Regions from separate parts of the Caballeronia sp. J97 genome, predicted to be linked through region 1. Evidence: riboswitches for the same ligand, from Rfam matches in the RefSeq annotation. Region 1 holds a riboswitch; the other holds the start of a gene.

Region 1 (11,122 bases):
GTCTTGAGCGCGCGCGTGGCGCCGGGTGTCGCGTCTTTCTTATCGACCGAACGTTCGACCACGCCGCTTTGATGCGCGCCGTCGTTGCCCGACGCGGTGACCGGGATCAACGGCGAAGCGGATTGGACTGAAGGATAGCTTGCCGCCCGAGTCGAGCCGTCTACGATCCGGTCGGCCGAATCGATATTCGGCGCGGCTTCAGCGACCTTCGGCGCGGCGAGGCCGACCGTGCCCGCGACAGCCACAGGCAGCGCCGCCGCCCTCGGCGTGGACGCACGTTGCTCGAAGTAAGCGCGCGCGATGAAGCACGCCCCGAGCACGACGGCGGCCATTGCGACGGTCGCAAGAATCGAATGGGATGAACGTTGGGTGTCGAGAACCGCCGCGCTGCTGGACACGGACGCGGGTGCGGGTAAACGCGCCTCGTAGGTCCTGGGACGCACGAACCAGCGCACACGGGCTACCTCGTGGGGTTCCTGAAAATGGCGCGTCACGCCCCGCGCCGCCTCGACCGCGCGCAACGCCGTCTCCGCGCCCTTCGTCAACACCGCCCCGTGCCGGTCGGCGCCGCAGAACGGACACACCCTTTCTTCTACTGATGAAAGGGTTTCACATCGGGGGCAGATGACGAAATAAAGCGACGGGCCATCGCCTCGCTGTTCCATTGTCACAACTCCATCCGAATAGTTCGGAAGGCCGATCGACAATCAGCGATCGTCCGGTCGCAAGTAATACATACGAATCACCGTAGCATACCGGGCATTGTTTCGGAAGATCAAACCTCTGCTTTGAGGAAACCGAATCATCAGTCGAATCAAGGTCTTGGGGCGAATAGGCGAAGCCGCATAGGGCCTCACCCTTTCGACATCCCGCCCACCACCCGGCGCGGCAAATGCGGCGCGGTCTGCGCGATATGGTCGAGCTCGTCGCGCACCGCGTCGATCACGCACGGGTCACGCACGCGAGGATCGGCGGCGTGGATCGCCTCGAGACGCCGCCGCACCGCGCCGTACTGCGCGCCCGCACGGCGATGCAGCTCCGCCCGCTCGCTGTAGCGCAGGAACGTCTGCAACGAGGCCAGCACCGCGGCGCTCAGACTCGTCATGCCGATGACCACGCGCACGTCCGGCGACACCACCGTCGCAACGAGTGACAGAAACGCCGACGTGCCCGTGGCCGCCGTGATGCCGATGACCGCAAGGCCGAGCCGCCTGCCGCAGCGCGTGAGCCTGTCGGCCATTGTGTAATGACGAACCTGCGATTCGCGCGCGCGCCGGATCCACGCCAGCACGAGCGCCGGCGTGTCGCGAGGCGGGTCATACGAGGAAGCGGCAACGGTCGGTTGCGATCGAAGAAGCGTGTCGGTCATGTTTTAGGCACTCTGCGAAACAGACCTCATCTTCCCTGCGTATCCGGACACATCGTGTCCCGATCGCGCGCCGCTTCAGCGCTCGTTTCGCGGCGCCTGAATCATCTTCCAGCCGTTGCCGGCGGGATCGCGAAAGCCCGCATCGACGCTGCCGTAGCGATCGACCGGCTCCTGCGTGAACTCCACGCCGCTCGCCTTCAGCCGCTCGCAGGTCGCGCGGCAATCCGCGACGGACAGCACGAGCGCCGGCATCGCGCCCTTGGCGACCATCGCGCGCAAGGTCTGCGCGGTCGCGTCGTCGTGAATCGGCGAGCCCGGCGCGAACAGGCCGAGCTGAAACGACGGTTGCTCCGGATGCTGCACGGTGAGCCATCGATACGTGCCGTTGCGCACGTCGGTGTGAACGCGAAATCCGAGCTTGTCGACGTAAAACGCGAGCGCTTCGTCCTGATCGTCGACATAGATGCCCACCACGCTGATGCCCTGGTTCATGTGACCTCCTTCGTTGAAGATGGCCGCACTGTACCTTCGGCGCCGCGCCGCCGCTTCTCCAAAACTGCGATCGTGAGATCGGGACGCTGCGCGGCCTTCAGCACGCAGGCCGGCACGCGGTCGAGCGCGGAAGTGCCGGCGCGAGATTCGACGCGCATCGCGCCCGGACTGCGGCCCGTGATATCCCGGAAGATGCGGCCGAAGGTGCCGAGGCTCTCCCAGCCGGTGACGAAGGCGATGTCCGTGATGGCGAGATCGGTGTCGCGCAACAGCGTGACGGCCTGCTCGATGCGCCGCGTCAACAGATAGCGATGCGGCGGTATGCCGAACGCCCGCTTGAACGAACGCGCGAAATGCGCTTCGGACACGCCGCTGACTTCGGCCAGACGCCTGACGGGCCAGTCCTCGTGCGAGGACGCATCCATGCGATCCCTAGCGCGCAGCAGTCGCCGCAGCAGAGGCGGGTCTTGCAAGGCGTCGGCGCTGTCTGAGTCGCGAGATGGCATGGCGTTCGGGGCGAAAAGTGTGCGGCCAGTGTAGCCCGGCGCGCGCCATCCACGCCGCAAAAGAAAACGTCGCGCGGACGAATCCGCGCGACGCCAAAGTCGCTCATCCCTTGGAGGAGAAAGAGCTAGAGGGGATGGATAACATCGTAGCCCGCCACGCCGATGCGCGAAGCGCCGGAAAGCGGCCGATTTCCGGTCTACTTCGCCCGATCGGACGCGCGCTACAACAACGGAAGCGTGAGCCTGATGTGCTCCGCGAACGCCGCCGTCAACAGCGACGGACGCTCCCGCGCGAATTTCAGCGATATGCCGACGCCCGGCAACGCGGGCAATCCGGTATCCGCGTTCAGCACGCAAAGATCGGCGGGCACGGCCGTCTGCGTGATCACCGCGAAGGCCTGCCCGGACCGCACGAGCGCAATGAGCCCCGCAAGACTGCTGCTCGCGTACGCGATGCGATACGCCTTGCCCGCGCGCCGCAGCGCCTCGCACGCGGCGATGTGATCGAGCGTGTCCGGATCGGACAGCGCGAGCGGCAGCGGATCGTAGTGCGCGGACTCCATGCCCGGGCAGCCGATCCACACCAGTTGCTCGCGCCGGATGATTTCGCCGCCGGAGCGGTCTTCGGGCAGCGAGAGCATCGCGAGATCGAGCGCGCGCTTCGTCAGTTGCTCGGCGAGCCGGGGCGTCGGGCCGCACACGACTTCCACCTGCGCGTGCGGATGCTGACTCGAAAATTGCCGCAGCAAGGTCGGCAGAAAGACGGCGGCGTAATCGTCCGGACAGCCGAAGCGGATGCTGCCCGATAGCCCTTTGCCGCACAGATCGGCCATCGCTTCATCGTGCAGACGCAGGATGCGCTGCGCGTGCACGAGCAGACGCTCGCCGGGATTCGTCAGCACGACGCCGCGCCCGGTGCGCTGAAACAGCGGCTGATCGACGATGTCCTCCAGCCGCTTCATCTGCTGGCTCAACGCCGATTGAGTCCTGCCGATGCGCTCCGCCGCGCGGCTCAACGCCCGCGCTTCCGCGATGACGGCGAACGAGCGCAACAATTCGATTTCGAGTGACAGGCTCAAGGTATTAGCCCCTCTTCTAGCTCGCATTAGAACTATTCGATTCTATAAAACCAGAGCGTTGTCTACACTGCAAATTCCATCCACCCTCCGCCAGGAGAAGCACGGTGTCCCGGAACAACGACGCAAGCTTTTGGCAGAACGCCAGACAACATCTCATCCGCTACGGCGCCACCTTCGAGCCGATGATCATCGAGCGCGCGCAGGGCAGCTTCGTCTACGACGCCGACGGCCGCGCGATCCTCGATTTCACGTCGGGACAGATGAGCGCGGTACTCGGCCACAGTCATCCCGAGATCGTGTCGGTGATCGGCGAATATGCGGGCAAGCTGGACCACCTCTTCAGCGGGATGCTTTCGCGTCCCGTGGTCGACCTCGCGGCGCGTCTCGCCGACATCACGCCCGCCGGGCTCGATCGGGCGCTTTTGCTCAGCACCGGCGCCGAATCGAACGAAGCGGCGATCCGCATGGCGAAGCTCGTCACCGGCAAATACGAAGTCGTCGGCTTCGCGCAGTCGTGGCACGGCATGACCGGCCACGCCGCGTCGGCCACGTACAGCGCCGGGCGCAAGGGCGTCGGTCCCGCGGCGGTCGGCTCGTTCGCGATTCCCGCGCCGTTCGCGTATCGCGCGCGCTTCGAGCGCAACGGCCGATACGACTGGCTCGCGGAACTGGATTACGCGTTCGATCTCGTCGATCGCCAGTCGAGCGGCAATCTCGCGGCCTTCATCGCGGAGCCGATTCTGAGTTCGGGCGGCATCATCGAATTGCCGGAAGGCTACATGGCGGCGTTGAAGCGCAAGTGCGAGGAGCGCGGCATGTTGCTGATTCTCGACGAAGCGCAAACGGGCATCGGCCGCACGGGCACGATGTTCGCGTGCCAGCGCGACGGCGTCACGCCCGACATTCTCACGCTATCGAAGACGCTCGGCGCGGGCTTGCCGCTCGCGGCCATCGTGACTTCGGCGCAGATCGAAGAGAAAGCGCACGAACTCGGCTACCTGTTCTACACGACGCACGTGTCCGATCCGCTGCCCGCCGCAGTCGGCCTGCGCGTGCTGGAGGTCGTCGAACGCGATGGCCTCGTCGCGCGAGCGAACGAGATGGGCGCGCGGCTCAGGCGCGGCCTGCTCGATCTGATGGAGCGCTTCGACTGCATCGGCGATGTGCGCGGACGCGGCTTGCTGCTCGGCGTCGAGATCGTCAAGGATCGCCGCACGAAGGAACCCGCCGACGGCCTAGGCGCGAAGATCACGCGCGAGTGCATGAATCTGGGCCTCAGCATGAATATCGTGCAGTTGCCCGGCATGGGCGGCGTGTTCCGCATCGCGCCACCGCTGACGGTGAGCGAGCAAGAGATCGATCTCGGTCTCGATCTGCTCGGCAAGGCAATCGAACGCTCGCTATAGGCGGTCGAACGAAGCGGGATCGTCAGCGCAACTCGGCGCGCAGATCGCGCACGCCGCGTCCGAGGCGCTGGCGCAACAGCGTTCGCAAGGTAGCACCGTCCTCGTAGCCGACTTCCGCGGCGATCGCTTCGAGATCGAGGCCGCTGCCGTGCAGAAGGGACTGCGCGCGCTCGACACGCAAGTCCTGAAAGTACGCCAGCGGCGATTTGCCGAGCACTTCGCGGCATCGGCGTTGCAGCGAGCGCGTGCTCGTCGCGAGCGCGCTTGCCGCTGTCTGCAGCGAAAACCCTTCCTTCAGATGATCCCGCGACCAGCGTTCGAAACGCTGGATCAACGGATCGGCCTGCGCGAGATGATTGGGGATGATGTACGGCGCCTGCAGCGTGCGGATATCGGCGAGCAGATAACGCGACACGAGCGCGGCCAGCTCGGGGCTCGTCTTGCGAATCAGCCACAGCGCGAGATCGAGATGGCCCATCGCGGCGCCGGCCGTCACGCCGATGTCGGTCGGCACGAGCATGCGCGATTCGTCGAGCATCACATGCGGATAGCGTTGCCTGAAGAGCGGCGCGAGCGACCAGGTCGACGTCGCCGGCCGATGATCCAGCAGCCCGGCTTCCGCCAGCAGAAACGTCCCGATGCACGAGGCGGCGACCAGCACGCCCTCGTCGCGCCATCGCCGCAACTGCGCGATCGCGTCTTTCACGTCCGCCCGTTCGAGCGCGGGCAGCAGCCGGTCCGGCGTGGTCGTGCCCAATGCCGGAACGATCACCCAGTCCGGCTTCAGGTCGGGCGTGATGGGCTGCACCGGAATCGCGAAGCCCTGACCCGAGCGCACGCGCTTGCGCACGGCGACGGTCGACACGTCGAAACGCGGCGCTCCGCCCATCGCGCGCGCCGAAAGATTGTTTGCGGCCGCGAGCGTATCGAGCGTCACGGCAAGGCCGGTATCGAACAGACCATCGAGAGCGAGAACCGCGATGCGCATGGCGTGAATGACCCTAAAGTTGTCATTTACGACAATACAGCTTTTTGCTCCCGGCGACTACATTGATCTCCGTTGCGCTTCGCAATGAACCCGTTCAAGGAGATCGAGATGAAAGTCATCGCTATTGCTTCAGTCAACACGCCGCTCACGCCGGAACAACGTCAGCAGATCATGCCGCGAGAAGTGCCCGCCACGCTCGGGCTCTATCTCGAAGGCAAGATTGAACAGTTCTGGTATCGGCAGGACGCGCCGGGCGTGGTCTTTCTGATGAATGTCGAATCGCTCGACGAGGCCAGGACGGCCGTCGAGAGCCTGCCGCTCGCGGCGGGCGGCCACGCGAAATACGAGCTGATGCAGGTCGGTCCGCTTGCGCCGCTGGGCCTGCTCATCCAGGGCAGATAAACGATGCCCGAGCGTCGCCGTCCGCGCGACGCTCGTGTGCTCACTTGCCCGCCGCCGCGCTTTCGATTACGGCGATGTCGATTTTCTTCATCTTCATCATCGCGTCCATCGCGCGTCGGGCGGCTTCGCGATCGGCGCCGGAGAGGATGTCGAGCAGGCGCTTCGGCGTGATCTGCCATGAAAAACCCCAGCGGTCCTTGCACCAGCCGCACGGACCTTCCTCGCCGCCGTGGCCGACGATCGCGTTCCAGTAGCGATCCGTTTCTTCCGCGCTGCCGGTGTGGACCATGAAGCTCACCGCTTCGTTCGGCCTGAAGTTCGGCCCGCCGTTCAGGCCGAGAAAGCGCCGTCCGAGCACGGTGAATTCGACGGTCAATTCAGGTCCCTGCCCCACGCCCGGTTTGGCGGACACATGCCCCGTTCCGACGCGACTATCGGGGAACGTGGCGGCGTAGAACTCCGCCGCTTCACGCGCATTACCGTCGAACCACAGGCAATTGACGAGCTCGGCCATCGCACACTCCTGAGACAGTGAACAGTGACGCCGACGATATCACGCCCCTGCCGACGCGCTTGGGCGCATCGCGGCCGCGGCGCTCGCCCAAGCGCCACGGCCGGGCATCGCTCACAGAAGCGCTTCGCTGCGCTCCGTGTCGCCCCGTGCGCTTGCGTGCACGGGCTTGCGCGGCACGCCCTGCAACACCGCTTCGGCGACGAGCTCGGCCGTCGCCGCCGACAGCGTCCAGCCGAGATGCCCGTGCCCGGTGTTGTAGAACACGCCCGGACGTTTGCCCTGCCCGACCTTCGGCAGCATGCTGGGCAGCATCGGGCGCAGGCCGCTCCACGGAATCACGCGCGCGGTCGATACCTCGGGGAAATGTCGCCGCGTCCATTCGACCAGCGGCGCGATGCGGTCCGCGCGAATGTCGCGATTGAAGCCGTTCAGCTCCGCCGTGCCCGCCACGCGAAAACGGTCCGCGCCGAGGCGGCTCGTGACGATCTTCGCGCGGTCGTCGAGCAGGCTCACCCACGGCGCGTGATTGCGGCTGCGCGCATCATCGAGACACACGGTGATCGAATAGCCCTTCACCGGATAGACATTGAGATGGTCGCCCGCCATCGATGCGAACGCGCGGCTGCCGACGCCCGCGCAGATCACGATGCCGTCGAACTGAAGCGCCTGCGTTTCGCCCGCATGCTCGACGGTCAGCGACAAGCGCCCCGCGCGGTCATCGATCGCCTGCACCGACGTGTCGTAGCGAAACTCGACGCCATGCCGCACGCAGGCATCGGCGAGTCCGCGCGTGAACTTGTGGATGTCGCCGGTGGAATCCGACGGCGTGAAGAAGCCGCCATGGAACGCGCCGCGCAAGGTCGGCTCGATCGATGCGATCTCTTCGGGCGTTACCGCGTGACGATCGAGTCCGGCGTCGCGCAGGATTTCGTTCACCTTCGATGCCGCGTCGAACTCCTTGCGCGTGGCGTAGAAGTGAAGAATGCCGCGCCGCTCCAGATCGAACTCGATCTGCTCGTCCCGAGCGATGCGAAACAGATGCTCGCGCGCGGCGATCGCGAGGCGCACCGTCTCGACCGTATTCGCACGATAGTTCGGAATCTGACGCAGGAATTCGCCGATCCAGCTGTACTTGTGCCAGCCGGGCCGCGGGTTCATAAAAAGGGGCGCATCGCGCGTGAACATCCACTTCAGGCCCTTCAGCACGGTGGCGCGGCTGTTCCACACTTCGGCGTTGCTCGCCGACAGTTGCCCGCCGTTGGCGAAGGACGTTTCCATCGCGGCATAGCGATGACGTTCGAGAACGGTGACGCGAAAACCGCGCTGCGCGAGAGCGTAAGCGGTCGTGACGCCGGTAATCCCGGCGCCGATGATGGCGATTCGTGACATGACATGGTCCAGATTGATTGAGCATCGCCGGCCTTTTCCGCATACCGCGGCCGGCACCGATGCCCCATCTGTCCATGTACCTGAGAGTTTCGCCCGCGGGCTGCTCGACATGGGTCGATAGCCGGGGGCTCCCCTTCGGTGGGCGCGCGCAGCGCCGCTCTCCAGATGTTCCGGCGCGCACGGTCCTTTTGCCTGAGAGTTTCCGGGGCGGTTGCTCCGTCGGCGTCGTCGCGAGGACGAGCTCTTCCGTGGCGCGTTGTCGAACCCCTCGAAGATACCGGCAGGAAATGCGCGTGGCAAGTCCCTTCGACGTTGACAGACGTGCGCCCTCGCCGTCAGACTGCCGTCGTCCGTCAGACCTTACGCCCCGCAAACGATGCCGATTTCCCAGTTGTCCGTCTTCTTCTTCGCCCAGACCGCCGCGATCGTGCTCGCGAGCCAGTTCGTCGGCAGGCTCGCGCAACGCATGGGTCAGCCGCAAGTGGTCGGCGAGATGATCGCGGGCGTGCTGCTCGGTCCGTCGCTCTTCGGCCTTCTTCTGCCGCAATGGCAGCAGGCACTGTTTCCCAAGGCGACGATGGGCATGCTCTACGTCGCCGCGCAGCTCGGCGTCGGGCTCTACATGTTTCTGGTCGGCACGGAGTTTCGCGCGGAGCACTTCCGCGCACGCGCGAAAAGCGCGATGAGCGTGTCGCTCGCCGGCATCGTCGCGCCTTTCGCGCTCGCGTTCGCGCTGACGCCCTGGCTGCACACGATCCCCGGCCTCTTCGCGGAAAAAGTGCGGCTCTACGAGGCGTCGCTCTTTCTCGGCGCGGCCATCGCGATCACCGCGTTTCCGATGCTCGCGCGCATCATCCACGAACGCGGGCTGGCCGGCACGTCGCTCGGCACGCTCGCACTGACCGCCGGCGCATTCGACGACGCCGCCGCGTGGTGCATCCTCGCCATCGTGCTCGCGAGCTTCGGCGGCTCGTGGATGGGCGCGTATGCGGCGATCGGCGGCGGCGCGGCGTTCGCGCTCTTCATGATCTTCGCCGGCGGCAAGCTGCTGCGCCGGCTCGCGGTCGGATTGAGACCGGACGCGCCGCTGCCCGCGAGCGTGTTCGCCACGGTGTTGGCGCTGTTCTCGCTCTGCGCATTCGCGATGGACGCGATCGGCATTCATGCGGTGTTCGGCGGCTTTCTGCTCGGCGTCGTGCTGCCGCGCGGCCCGCTCACGGAAAAGCTGCGCGAGATGCTGCAGCCTTTCGTCGTCGTGTTTCTGCTGCCGATATTCTTCACCTACTCGGGCCTCAACACGCGGCTCGACATGCTGATGGACCCCGCCATCATGCTCGCGGCCGTCGTGATCCTGTTCGCGTCGTTCGGCGGCAAGGGCATCGCGTGCTGGGCGGCCGCGCGCGCGAACGGCGAGCCTTCCGGCGACGCAATGGCGATCGGCGCGCTGATGAACGCGCGCGGCCTGATGGAACTGATCATCATCAACATCGGCCTCGCGGCGGGCGTGATCCTGCCCGGACTGTTCTCGATCCTCGTGCTGATGGCCGTGCTCAGCACGCTGATGGCAACGCCACTCTTCAACTGGATCGTGCGCCGCAATGCGGCGCTGCGCGCGGCCATCGCGCGCTAGCGGGCGGGAACGGGTGAAAACGAGGGCTTAGAATAGCGGCATCGACACGCTCTTCGTTCCGCCCATCATGCGCTCCTGGCGACTCGACCGCCTCTCCTCACAAGGGCAACTGGATCTCAGCCGCGCAACCGGGCTCGTGTCGTCGATCGGCAGCGAAGATTCCAACGCGCTCGCCGCCGAAGTGCTGAGGCTGCTCGGCGATGTCGCCGCGATCTCGCAATGCACGATCTTCGCGTACGAGTTCGGCAACCGGCCACGCACGGTGTCGGTCGCGGATCATCGCGGCGGGCGGTTTCTGCGCGATGTCGCCGATACCTACGCGCGCCATTTCTATGCGCTCGACGGCAATCAAAAGATCGTTTCGTCGGCGCGCAACGACAAGCCCGGCTCCATGCTCGTGCTGCATCGGCAGACCAGCGAGGACATCGCCAACGAGGCGTATCGCGCGGCGTGCTATCACCAGCCGAACGTATCGGATCGCGTGTCGCTGCTCGTGCAGCCGAGCGCCGACCTCTGGCTCTCGGTGAATCTCTATCGCGACACGCGCTTCGGCAACTACCATCCGCGCGAGATCGCGATGATCGAAGCGATGGCGCCGCTCATCGCGCATGCGGCGAAGCATCACTACGCGATCTGCGGGCAGCGCGACATGCCGATCTCGCATCTGATGCTCGCGCGCGTGCGCGGGCTGTGTCCCGAACTGTCGAAGCGCGAGCTCGACGTGCTGACCGGCGTGCTCGAAGGACGCACCGCGCAGGAAATCGGCGACGCAATGGGCATCAAGGCGACGAGCGTCGTCACCTATCAAAAGCGCGCGTATCGCAGGCTCGGCATTTCGAGCCAGCGGCAACTCTTCGCGCTGTGCATCGGGCCGGGTAAGGTCTGACGAAACATCGCGCGCATCCGTGTTTTCCCCGAGCCGCCGGCACGCTCGCGCTGTACCCAAATTGAGGACAGACGGCCGCATCGCGCGCTCCATACTCCGAGCCAACAGATGTCCGACACAGCGACACGACCGGAGACGACGACATGGAAACCACACGCGCACGCGGTGCGCTCGGCGCAACCCCCGTAACTCACACGCACGAACAACCCGTCATCGCGAAGGTCTCGCGGCATCTGCTGTGGTTTCTCTTCGTGCTGTTCTTCTTTTCGTTTCTGGACCGCATCAACATCGGCTTCGCGGGACTGACGATGATGAAGGACCTCGGCCTCACGAGCACGCAATTCGGGCTCGCGACGACGCTCTTCTATGTCGCGTACATCGCGTGCGGCATTCCGAGCAATATCGTGCTCGCGCGCATCGGCGCACGCCGCTGGATCGGCACGATCATGATCGCGTGGGGC
Region 2 (11,122 bases), on a different contig from region 1:
GGTCTTGTGCAGATTCAGATGCGACACGTCGCCGCCGAACTGGCCGGGCGCGCAGAGACCGACCATCGCGTTCATGTTCGCGCCGTCGACATACACCTGACCGCCGTGCGAATGCACGATGTCGCAGATTTCGCGGACGTTGCGCTCGAACACGCCGTGCGTCGACGGGTACGTGATCATGATCGCCGCGAGATTCGCCGAGTGCTTGCCGGCTTTCGCCTTCAGATCTTCGATATCGACGTTGCCGTTCGCATCGCACGCGACGACGACGACCTGCATGCCCGCCATCTGTGCTGACGCCGGATTCGTGCCGTGCGCGGATGCCGGAATCAGACACACGTTGCGATGCCCTTCGCCGCGCGACTCGTGATACGCGTGAATGATCAGCAGGCCCGCGTACTCGCCCTGCGAGCCGGCATTCGGCTGCAGCGACACGGCCGCATAGCCCGTGCAGGCGACGAGCATCTGTTCGAGCTGATCGATCATCGTGCGATAGCCGACCGTCTGCTCGGCGGGCGCGAACGGATGAATCTGCGCGAACTCGGGCCACGTGACCGGCAGCATTTCGGATGTCGCGTTGAGCTTCATCGTGCACGAGCCGAGCGGGATCATCGTGCGGTCGAGCGCGAGGTCCTTGTCGGCGAGGCTGCGCAGGTAGCGCAGCATTTCGTGTTCCGAGTGGTGGCGATTGAAAACCGGATGCGTCAGGTAATCGCTCGTCCGGTGCAGTTCCGCCGGAAGCGAATCGGGGGCGGCCTGATCGAGCGCGTCGATATCGAACGTTTCGGTCTTGCCCGCCACTTCGGCGAACAGCGCGAAGAGCTTGAGCAAGTCGTCGCGCGTGGTGGTTTCATCGAGCGACACGCCCACCTGGCTCGCGCTCACGTGGCGCAGATTGATATGCGCGGCGTAAGCGGCCTGATGCAGCGCGGTCGTGCTCGCGCCGCTGTCGACGGTGACGGTGTCGAAGAAGCTGTCGTTGGCGATCGCATAGCCGAGCTTCTTCAGGCCCGCCGCGAACACCGACGCCACGCGGTTCACACGCAGCGCGATCGTCTTCAGGCCGCGCGGGCCGTGATACACCGCGTACATGCTCGCCATGATGGCGAGCAACGCCTGCGCCGTGCAGACATTCGACGTCGCCTTCTCGCGACGGATGTGCTGTTCGCGCGTTTGCAGCGCGAGACGCAGCGCGGAATGGCCTTGCGCGTCGACGGTCACGCCGACGAGACGGCCCGGCATCTGGCGCTTGAATTCATCGCGCACGGCCATGTAGGCCGCGTGCGGACCGCCGAAGCCGATCGGCACGCCGAACCGCTGCGTATTGCCGATCGCGACGTCCGCGCCCCACTCGCCCGGCGGCGTGATGAGCGTCAGCGCGAGCAGATCCGCCGCCGCGACGACGTGGCCGCCCGCCGCATGGATCGCCTCGGCCAGCGCGCGATAGTCGCGCACATCGCCGTTCGCGCCCGGATATTGCAGCAGCACGCCGAACGCGTTTGCATTCGCGGCATCGGCGGCAGGACCGACCTTCACCTCGATGCCCGCCGGCTTCGCGCGCGTCTGCACGACTTCGATGGTTTGCGGCAGCACGTCATCGGCGACATAGAAGACGTTCGACTTCGGCTTGCCGACGCGTTGCAGGAGCGTCATCGCTTCGGCGGCGGCGGTGGCTTCGTCGAGCAGCGACGCGTTCGCCATCGCGAGGCCCGTCAGGTCCATCACCATCTGCTGGAAATTGAGCAGCGCTTCGAGACGCCCTTGCGAAATCTCCGGCTGATACGGCGTGTAAGCCGTGTACCACGCCGGATTTTCGAGCACGTTGCGCAGGATCACCGCCGGCGTGTGCGTGCCGTAGTAACCCTGGCCGATATAGGTTCGAAACACCAGGTTCTCGTCCGCCAGCTTGCGCAGCGACGCGAGCGCTTCCGCCTCGCTCTTCGGCTGCGTGAACGCGCCGAGCGGCAGCGTTTCCTTGCGGCGGATCGATTCAGGAATCACCGCGTCGATGAAAGCCGCGCGCGACGCGAAACCGAGCGCGTCGAGCATCGCGCGCTGGTCCGCCTCATCGGGGCCGATGTGCCGCTCGGCGAATGCGTCGTGGCATTCGAGCGCGGCGAGTGACAGGGAGGTGCGGTTCATCAGGCGATCCGGGTGTTCGAGCTTCATGTGAATTCCTGCGATGCGGCTCGCTTGAAGGAGCCGCCATCGTCATTGAGATAGGTTATTCGCCGATCGACTTGCCGTAGCCTTCGGCGTCGAGCAGCTTGTCGAGACCGGCGTCGCCCGCCGGCTTGATCTTGAAGAGCCAGCTTTCGTACGGCGCGCCGTTGACCTGATCGGGCGACGACGTCAGCGCGTCGTTCGCCGCGACGATCTCGCCCGAGACCGGCGCGTAGATATCGGATGCGGCCTTCACCGATTCGATCACCGCGATCGCGTCGCCCGCCGCGACGGTCTTGCCCGCCGCGGGCAGTTCGACGAAGACGATGTCGCCGAGCGCTTCCTGCGCGTGATCGGTGATGCCGACGGTCAGCGTGCCATCGGATTCGGTGCGGACCCATTCGTGCGATTCGGTGTATTTCAGATCGGCCGGGATGCTCATTGGATGCTCCTTCGTGGTTCTTTCGTGAGGTTCTTGATCGGAGGGAACGGGCGCGACGGCTTCACAAAGCCACTAAAACCTTGCCGTTGCGCACGAACGGAAGTTTTACCACGCGCGCCGGAAGTTGCTTGTCGCGGATGACGACCTGCACCGTGTCCCCGACGGCAACGGCCGTCGGCACGCGCGCGAACGCGATCGATTCCTGCATCGACGGAGAAAACGTGCCGCTCGTGATCTCGCCGTCGCCGTGTTCCGTGACGACCTTCTGATGCGCGCGCAGCACGCCGCCCGCCTTGCCGTTTTCCTTGATGAGCACGAGCCCGACGAAGTTCGCCTTCGAGCCGTGCGCCTCCAGCGCGCTGCGGCCGACGAAATCGCGTTCCGCCTTCAGATCGACGGTCCACGCGAGGCCGGCGTCGAGCGGCGAGACCGTTTCGTCCATGTCCTGACCGTAGAGGTTCATGCCGGCCTCCAGCCGCAGCGTGTCGCGCGCGCCGAGTCCGGCAGGCTTCACGCCCGCGTCGCGCAATGCGTTCCACAGCGCTTCGACGTGCGTCGCCGGGACGACGATCTCGAAGCCGTCCTCGCCGGTGTAGCCGGTGCGCGCGAGCATCAGCTCGCCATAGTGTGTGGACGGGAAAACGACTGCGTTGAAGGGTTTGATGTCCTGAGTCTGCGCGCGCGTGTCGGGCAGCACTTGCCAGGTCTTTTCGCGCGCGTTCGGGCCCTGCACGGCGATGATCGCGAGATCGCGGCGCGGCGTAATGGCGAGATTGAATTCGCCTTCGGCATTCAACTGCCCGAACCAGGCGATGTCCTTTTCGGCCGTGCCCGCGTTCACGACAACGCGAAAGCTCGTTTCGGAGAAGTAGTAGACGATCAGATCGTCGATCACGCCGCCGTCGCCGTTGAGCAGGCACGAGTAGAGCGCCTTGCCGGGCGTCGTGAGCTTGTCGACGTTGTTGGCGATCGCGTACTTGAAGAATTCGCGGACAGCTTCGCCCTCGAAATCGACGACGCGCATGTGCGACACGTCGAACATGCCGGCGTCGGTGCGCACCGCGCGGTGTTCGTCGATCTGCGAACCGTAGTTGACGGGCATGTCCCAGCCGCCGAAATCGACCATGCGCGCATTGAGCGCGAGGTGAGCAGCGTGCAAGGGCGTGTGTTGAAGAGAAGTCATCGGGGCCTCGGTTCGCAGAACAAAAAAGGCCACGCAGCGCACAATTCGCCTGCCGAATGCGCCTTTCGTGCTGCCGGAAGCAGCGCGCAAGGCCCATGCCGCGTAGCGGTTGCGATGCGTGACCCCTCTGTCCTCGGTACCTGAGAGATTGCGCGAACCTCAGCGTGACTGACGGTTCATCGCGCGCCCCTTCGGTGGGCAACTGGCTTCATCGATGAAGCCGCTGCCGCTCTCCAGAGTGCGAGGAAATTGCTTTCCTCGACGCCGTCGGTCCTTTTGCCTGAGAGTTTGCGGGTATGCCCCTTCGGCGGCGCGGCCATGCTGAAGACAACAGCGGCCACGCGCTCTCCCGACGCGTGCGGCAGAATTTACGCGACCGAATTGGGGTTGTCAAACGGATTCGGGTACGGCTGATGGACAGCGCACGAGAACGCTGAACCGTGTTCAGCCGATGCGCCGGAACGCCACCCGCCGCCCTTCCTTCTCGCTCTCTATCGCCAGTTCGATGACCGTCATCGTATCGACCGCGTCCTGCGGGGACACCGGAAACGGCTTGCCATCCAGAATGGATGCCGCCAGCGCCCGGTAAAACTCGACATACGCGCCGTCCTTCGTGGCGAATTCGTGACGCAGATCGAGGTCGCCATCGACTTCGCGCAGCACGCCCGGCGGATTCTTCGCGAATTCCGGATTGCCCGGCCGCATGCCGGAACGCAACTGATCTTCCTGCGTATCGAGCCCGTACTTCACATAACTGCCCCGCGTGCCGTGGATCGCGAAACGCGGCGGCTCCAGCGCCGCAAGCGCGCTCGCATGCAGGATCACTTCCTTGTCGTCGTAGCCGAGCACGAGATGCACGTAATCCGGCGCGTGCGCGTGATCGCGATGCGCTTTCACGAACGCCGTCACCGTCTGCGGCGCGCCGAAAAGCGTCAGCGCCTGATCGATCAGATGCGGCCCCAAATCGAAAAGCAGGCCGCCGCCGCGCTCCGCTTCCTCGCGCCAGCGTTGCGGCACTTTGGGACGGAACCGGTCGAAATGCGATTCGTAATGCGTGACGCGCCCGAGCCGCCCGCTTTCGATGAGCGCGCGCACCGTCATGAAATCGCCGTCCCAGCGGCGGTTGTGGAACGGCGCGAACACTAGCCCGCGTTGCGCGGCGAGATCGGCGAGCGTGCGGGCATCGCGCGCGGACAGCGTAACCGGCTTGTCGACGACCACGTGCTTGCCCGCTGACAACGCCCGATGCGCGAGATCGAAGTGCGTGTCGTTCGGCGTCGCGACGACGACGCATTCGAGCTCGTCGACGGCGAGCAAGGCGTCGAGATCCGCGACGATCCGTGCGTTCGGATAATCGGCCTGCGCGCGCTCGGCCTGGCTCGTCGCGATCGCGGTCACTTCGGCGCGGCCGCAGTGCTCGATGACGGGCGCGTGAAACGTCGCGCCCGCGAGTCCGTAGCCCATTACGCCGACTTTCAGTGCTGTTTCCATGCGGGCATCGTCCTGTTGGGAAATCGATCGGATATTGTGGCACGAACGAGGGCCGGAACCGCGCCGCGACGATCGTGTTAACATCGCGCTCTCCTCCGCGCGCGGGTTTCAGCTAAGCGCGCCCCAACTCCAAAAGCCCAAAACGATGTCCGCAGGTCTGAACGCCGCGCAAAGCGAAGCCGTGCGCTATCTCGATGGTCCCTGTCTCGTGCTCGCCGGTGCGGGCAGCGGCAAGACGCGCGTGATCACGCAGAAGATCGCCCATCTGATCGAAGGGCGCGGCTTCGAGCCGAAGCACATCGCCGCGCTCACCTTCACGAACAAGGCCGCGCTCGAAATGCGCGAGCGCACGGCGAAGCTCCTCGAAGGCAAGACGCTCACGACGCCCGGCAAGGAAGGCCGCAAGATCCCCGTCAATCAGTTGACGATCTGCACGTTCCATTCGCTCGGCGTGCAGATCATGCGCCAGGAAGCGGAGCATGTCGGGCTCAAGCCGCAGTTCTCGATCATGGATGCCGACGATTGCTTCGGCATGGTGCAGGAGCAACTCGGCACGACGGACAAGGGCTTGATCCGGAAGATCCAGTCGATCATCTCGCTGTGGAAAAATGCGATGGTGTCGCCCGATCAGGCGTCCGTGCTCGCGAGCAACGAAGACGAGCATCAGGCGGCGATCGTCTATCGCAGCTATGCGGCGACGCTGCACGCGTACCAGGCGCTCGATTTCGACGATCTGATCCTGCGGCCCGCGCAGCTTTTCGCGCAGAACGAACAGGTGCGCGACAAGTGGCAGAACCGTCTGCGTTATCTGTTGATCGACGAGTACCAGGACACGAACGCGTGCCAGTACGAGCTGGTGAAGCTGCTGGCCGGCCCGCGCGCGGCATTCACAGCCGTGGGCGACGACGACCAGGCGATTTATGGCTGGCGCGGCGCGACCATCGAAAATCTCGCGCAGCTCGGCAAGGATTTCCCGAGGCTGCACGTCATCAAGCTGGAGCAGAACTATCGCTCGACGGTGCGCATTCTGACGGCGGCGAACAACGTCATCGCGAACAATCCGAAGCTGTTCGAGAAGAAGCTGTGGTCCGAGCACGGCATGGGCGACACGATCACCGTCACCGGCTGCAACGACGAAGAGCACGAGGCGGAATCCGTCGTGTTCCGGCTGTCGGCGCACAAGTTCGAGCGGCGCACGCAGTTTCGCGATTACGCGATTCTCTATCGCGGCAACTTTCAGGCGCGCATCTTCGAACAGGTGTTGAGACGCGAGCGCATTCCTTATGTGCTGTCCGGCGGACAGTCGTTCTTCGATAAAGCCGAGATCAAGGACCTCATCGCGTATCTGCGTCTGATCGCGAATCCCGACGACGATCCCGCGTTCATCCGCGCAATCACGACTCCTCGGCGCGGTGTCGGCAATACGACGCTCGAAGCGCTCGGCGCGTTCGCCGGCGCGGCGAAGGTGTCGCTGTTCGAGGCGGTGTTCATGGGCGGCATCGAGGCGCGGCTGTCGGCGCGGCAGGTCGAGCCGTTGCGCACGTTCTGCGAATGGATTCGCCGCCTGTCGGACCGCGCCGCGCGCGATCCCGCGACTGAAGTCCTCGACGACATGATGGAAGCCATCCACTACGAGTCGTATCTCTACGATGCGTACGACGAGCGGCAGGCCCAGTCCAAATGGCAAAACGTGCTCGAGTTTCTCGAATGGCTGAAGCGCAAGGGCACGAAACCCGATGCCGCGCCCGGAACGGAACAGACCGGCTTCGACACCGCCGACGGTTTCGCCGATGAAGGCAAGAACCTGCTTGGCCTGATCCAGACTGTCGCGCTGATGTCGATGCTCGAGGGCAAGGAGGAAGATCCGGACGCGGTGCGTTTATCCACGGTGCATGCGTCGAAGGGGCTGGAGTATCCGCACGTGTTTCTGGTGGGCGTGGAGGAAGGCATCATGCCGCATCGCGGCGGCTCGGACGATGACGCGCCGGTCGACGATTCACGTATCGAGGAAGAGCGTCGGCTGATGTATGTCGCGATCACGCGCGCGCAGCGCAGTCTGCATCTGAACTGGTGCAAGAAGAGAAAGCGCGCGCGGGAGACGGTGGTGTGCGAGCCGTCGCGGTTCATCCCCGAGATGCTGCTCGACGATGCGCCCCCGCCGACGGCCGAAGAAGCGCCCTTGTCGCCGAAGGATCGCATGGCGATGCTCAAGGCGATGTTGCAGAAGGGTTGACGCGTTTCGGCATCGCCATTGAAAAACCCCGCTCGCGCGGGGTTTTTTGCGTCTGGCCGGCTTACTTCGCCGCGTTCGCCATGTAATCGACGGCGGCCTTGACATCCGCATCCGATGCGTTGGATCCACCCTTCGGCGGCATCGCGCCCTTGCCCTTGAGTGCGTAGTTGTAGACCGTGTCCATCGGCTCCTTCAGGCGCGGCGCCCATGCGGCCTTGTCGCCGAACTTCGGCGCGCCGAGCACGCCCGCCGCGTGACACGCCTGACACACCTGCTCGTAGAGCGCCTTGCCGGCCTGAGCGGCATCGGCGCTTTGCGCGCCCGCTGCCGGCGCAGCAGCCTGCGGCACGGATGCGAGCGCCGCGACGGCTGCTGCGGCCTGAGCGTTTTCGTTCGCGCTTGCACCGGCGGGAGCGGCGGCCGGAGCGGCCGCGCTGGCAGCCGAGCCCGGCGCGGGTTGCGCAGGTTCCGCGAGCTTGCCGCCGCTGCCGTTTGCCATATAGACGACCGCGCGGGCGATTTCGAAGTCGCTGTAATCGTCGGGGCTGGTGCCGCCGCGTGCGGGCATGGCGCCCTTGCCGTTGAGCGCGTTATGCAGCAGCGTGTCGTAGCCTTCGCCGATGCGCGGTGCCCACGCGCCGGCATCGCCGAATTTGGGCGCGCCCGCGGTGCCCGCCGCGTGACAGGCGGAGCACACGGCCTTGAAGACTTCCTCGCCGGTCTTGTAGACGCGCGGCGCGTTGGCGTCGCGGACATCGACCTGCGCGGCGGGCGCGATGCGCTCCTTCACCGACTGTTCGATGTCCGTGCCCGCGCCGGTGCGCGTGGAATTGTTCACGTACACCGCGAGCAGAATGATGATGGCGACCGGGATGCCGAATCCCGCGATGACCGCGGCGATGAGTTGGCCGGGTGTTTTGATCGGGGCTCCGTGGGGTGCTTCGCTCATGCTTGTCTCGTCTCCCGTTTTTTGGTGTGAGTCGGTTCAGTGACAGCGTGACAGCCAGGGCATTGCGCTAAGGCGCCTTCGGGAAAGGCACGGTCGATTATAGACGGAACGCTTAACTGACGGCGCGAGGTGGCCGGCGCGGTGGAACGGGCGTTTACCCGAATCGTGTGATGCTTCGTGACGCTTTCCGCGCAGGACTCGCAGGCTCGCTCGATGGACGACGTAACGGAAAACAGGTATCCTCTCGGATTCGCATGGGCCTTGCAGCCGTCTTTCGGCGTATTTTCCTTCGCAAGCCCTTCTCAGATGCGCCCGTAGCTCAATGGATAGAGTACTGCCCTCCGAAGGCAGGGGTTGCTGGTTCGATCCCAGCCGGGCGCGCCAAGAATTTTCACTCGGTGCAGTTTGGCGGCGGCGGTCCTATCGCCACTCGCCATCGCTGTGCGATGTCACCGTGCCATATCCAAACCCCATCCCCGCCAGCCACCGCCTGTAAGCCACCGCCATCCGGTCGCACCGCTGATGCAACTCCGCATCGAGATCGAGCGGCAAATGTCGAGGCCACTGTGACTCCACAATCGGCGTGTCCTGCATCAGGATCTCCATATTGAAGTCGTAAAGCTGCTGATCGGAGTGGGTCGAATCATCCTCGTGAATGGAAACGAGCCACGCGCGCGTCTCCGTCTGCGTCACCGGCGACGCCGCCAGCATGATATGCAGCGCGCCCTGCCCGCCCGACGCCATCTTCGTCAACGTTGCGATCAACGGCCGCTTCACGCGATACACGTAGTCGATCATCGCGCCGCCGCCCTGCCCCGGCATCCCGGCGGGCTGCCAGTATCGACATTGACGTGCCTCCAGCCCGGCATCGTTCGCGACGACTTCGTAATCCGGCACTTCCGTATGCGTCTGCTCGCCCAGAATGCCCTCGTGCACGAACGAAAAGTGCGCCATATCCAGAAAATTCTCGACGACACGCGGCGCGGATGACTTCACCGTCTGCGGCGCGAGATTGATGCGCCTGCCACCGGGAATCGCGGCCTCGGGAAAGAAATCGAGCGCATGAGCGGGCTCGCCGAAGCACATCCAGATAACGCCGTATTTCTCTTCGCAAATGAAAGTCGTCGCGCAGGCGCGCTTCGAAGGGCGCAGCGACGGATTCGACGGAATCCGCAAACACTGCCCTTCGATGTCGTAACGCCAGCCATGATACGGACACACGATCTGGTCGCGCATCACATGCCCGAGCGACAACTGCGCGCCCCGATGCGGACAGTAATCACGCCATGCGTGCGCCGCGCCGATGCTGTCGCGCCACACGACGATCCGCTCATCGGCGACGACAAAACCACGCGCGCCGCCTTCGGGCACGTCCTCGCTATTGCAAACCGGCAGCCATTCGCCAGCCAGAGAAACAGATTCGTCGCGCATCACGGTGAATCAGAAATAGAAGTTCGAAAGCCGTTCTTACACGAATCACAGCGTCTTCGCAAAACGTTGCAAAATAGCGTTCGCTCGCTTCGGTGCAACTCGATGCAATGCCCTGCCACCGATGCCAGGCGAACGGGCCGCATGACATAAGACCAAGAGACCACAGCAAGAAATCACCATCCAGGGGTTCAGTATGGAGCAGGCGCATCAACCGGCACGCCGGACCTATGCCTTTGCATGGTCCGGGCACCGGAATCCCGAACGCGAGCAGGCCACGCTGCGCGTCTGGATGGGAGCGGCGGTTCTGCTGGCCTATGGCACGTTCGCATGGTTTCATCCGTCGCACGATGTCGCGCTGCTCACGCGCGTGATTGCGCTGTACGTGTGTTACGGCGCGTTTTCGCTCCTTGTCGTCAGCCGCATGAGTGCGCCGTCCGTTGCGCGGCTCACCGTCACGACCATCGCGGACCAGTCGATTCTCGGGCTCGCGCTCGCCGCCGGCGGCGCAACCGCACTGCCGATGCTCTGGGTGATGTTCTGGTTTCTCATCGGCTCGGGATGCCGCTACGGCAAGCAAACGCTCGCGGTCTCGTGCTCGACGGCGCTCATCGTCGTCCTCGCTCTTGGAACCTGGCAGCCATGGTGGCGCGCGAATCTGCCCGCCGCGATCGGGCTCGGGCTGAGCGTGCTGGCGGCATCGGTGTATCTGAGCGTGCTCGTCGATCGTCTCGGCAGCGCGAATCGTGATCTCGCGCGCCAGGCTTCCACCGATCCGCTCACGGGCTTATCCAATCGCTACGCGCTGGAGAACATCGTCAATCGCGCGATGGCCGCGCCCGCAGCAGGCGGCGACAACGCCACCGCACTCCTGCTGATCGACCTCGACGGCTTCAAGGAAGTCAACGACACCTACGGCCACGCCGTCGGCGACATGCTCCTGCAGTCCTTCGCGCAACAACTCGCGAGGCGCATGCGCAAATCGGACACCATCGCGCGTCTGGGCGGCGACGAGTTCGTCGTGCTCGCGCATCAGGTGCGCGACCGGGCGGCGGTGCTCTTGGTGGCCGACGGCATTCACTCGGTACTGGGCGCGCTGACATCGGTGCAGGAGCGGCCGGTGTCGGTGTCGGCGAGCATCGGCGCATGCCTGCTTCCCGGCGCGACCACCACGCGTCAGGCCGACATGACCGCCGTGCTGCGCGCCGCCGACCGCGCGATGTATCGGGCGAA

Evidence for each region. Region 1 has a riboswitch for glycine ahead of U4Y90_RS23495 (D-amino acid dehydrogenase). Riboswitches for the same ligand answer to the same signal wherever they lie in the genome.
Region 2: linked by a shared signal. The riboswitch ahead of gcvT (glycine cleavage system aminomethyltransferase GcvT) and the one ahead of U4Y90_RS23495 (D-amino acid dehydrogenase) in region 1 are both predicted to bind glycine.

What each region holds. Positions count from the first base shown of each region.
Region 1 is NZ_CAJMZL010000020.1:94,722-105,843, reverse strand. Features, by position in the region: gene U4Y90_RS23540 (hypothetical protein) at 1-548, opposite strand, end outside; gene U4Y90_RS23535 (SLATT domain-containing protein) at 854-1,369, opposite strand; gene U4Y90_RS23530 (VOC family protein) at 1,445-1,861, opposite strand; gene U4Y90_RS23525 (helix-turn-helix transcriptional regulator) at 1,858-2,367, opposite strand; gene U4Y90_RS23520 (LysR family transcriptional regulator) at 2,589-3,473, opposite strand; gene U4Y90_RS23515 (aspartate aminotransferase family protein) at 3,551-4,852, shown strand; gene U4Y90_RS23510 (GlxA family transcriptional regulator) at 4,875-5,840, opposite strand; gene U4Y90_RS23505 (hypothetical protein) at 5,949-6,242, shown strand; gene U4Y90_RS23500 (VOC family protein) at 6,283-6,756, opposite strand; gene U4Y90_RS23495 (D-amino acid dehydrogenase) at 6,868-8,145, opposite strand; glycine riboswitch at 8,211-8,313, opposite strand; glycine riboswitch at 8,317-8,404, opposite strand; gene U4Y90_RS23490 (cation:proton antiporter) at 8,522-9,775, shown strand; gene U4Y90_RS23485 (helix-turn-helix transcriptional regulator) at 9,843-10,661, shown strand; gene U4Y90_RS23480 (MFS transporter) at 10,805-11,122, shown strand, end outside.
Region 2 is NZ_CAJMZL010000013.1:168,787-179,908, reverse strand. Features, by position in the region: gene gcvP (aminomethyl-transferring glycine dehydrogenase) at 1-2,169, opposite strand, end outside; gene gcvH (glycine cleavage system protein GcvH) at 2,225-2,605, opposite strand; gene gcvT (glycine cleavage system aminomethyltransferase GcvT) at 2,667-3,788, opposite strand; glycine riboswitch at 3,906-4,035, opposite strand; glycine riboswitch at 4,047-4,150, opposite strand; gene U4Y90_RS18635 (oxidoreductase) at 4,233-5,279, opposite strand; gene U4Y90_RS18630 (UvrD-helicase domain-containing protein) at 5,425-7,512, shown strand; gene U4Y90_RS18625 (c-type cytochrome) at 7,574-8,461, opposite strand; tRNA gene U4Y90_RS18620 (tRNA-Arg) at 8,770-8,845, shown strand; gene U4Y90_RS18615 (aromatic ring-hydroxylating dioxygenase subunit alpha) at 8,882-9,892, opposite strand; gene U4Y90_RS18610 (GGDEF domain-containing protein) at 10,086-11,122, shown strand, end outside.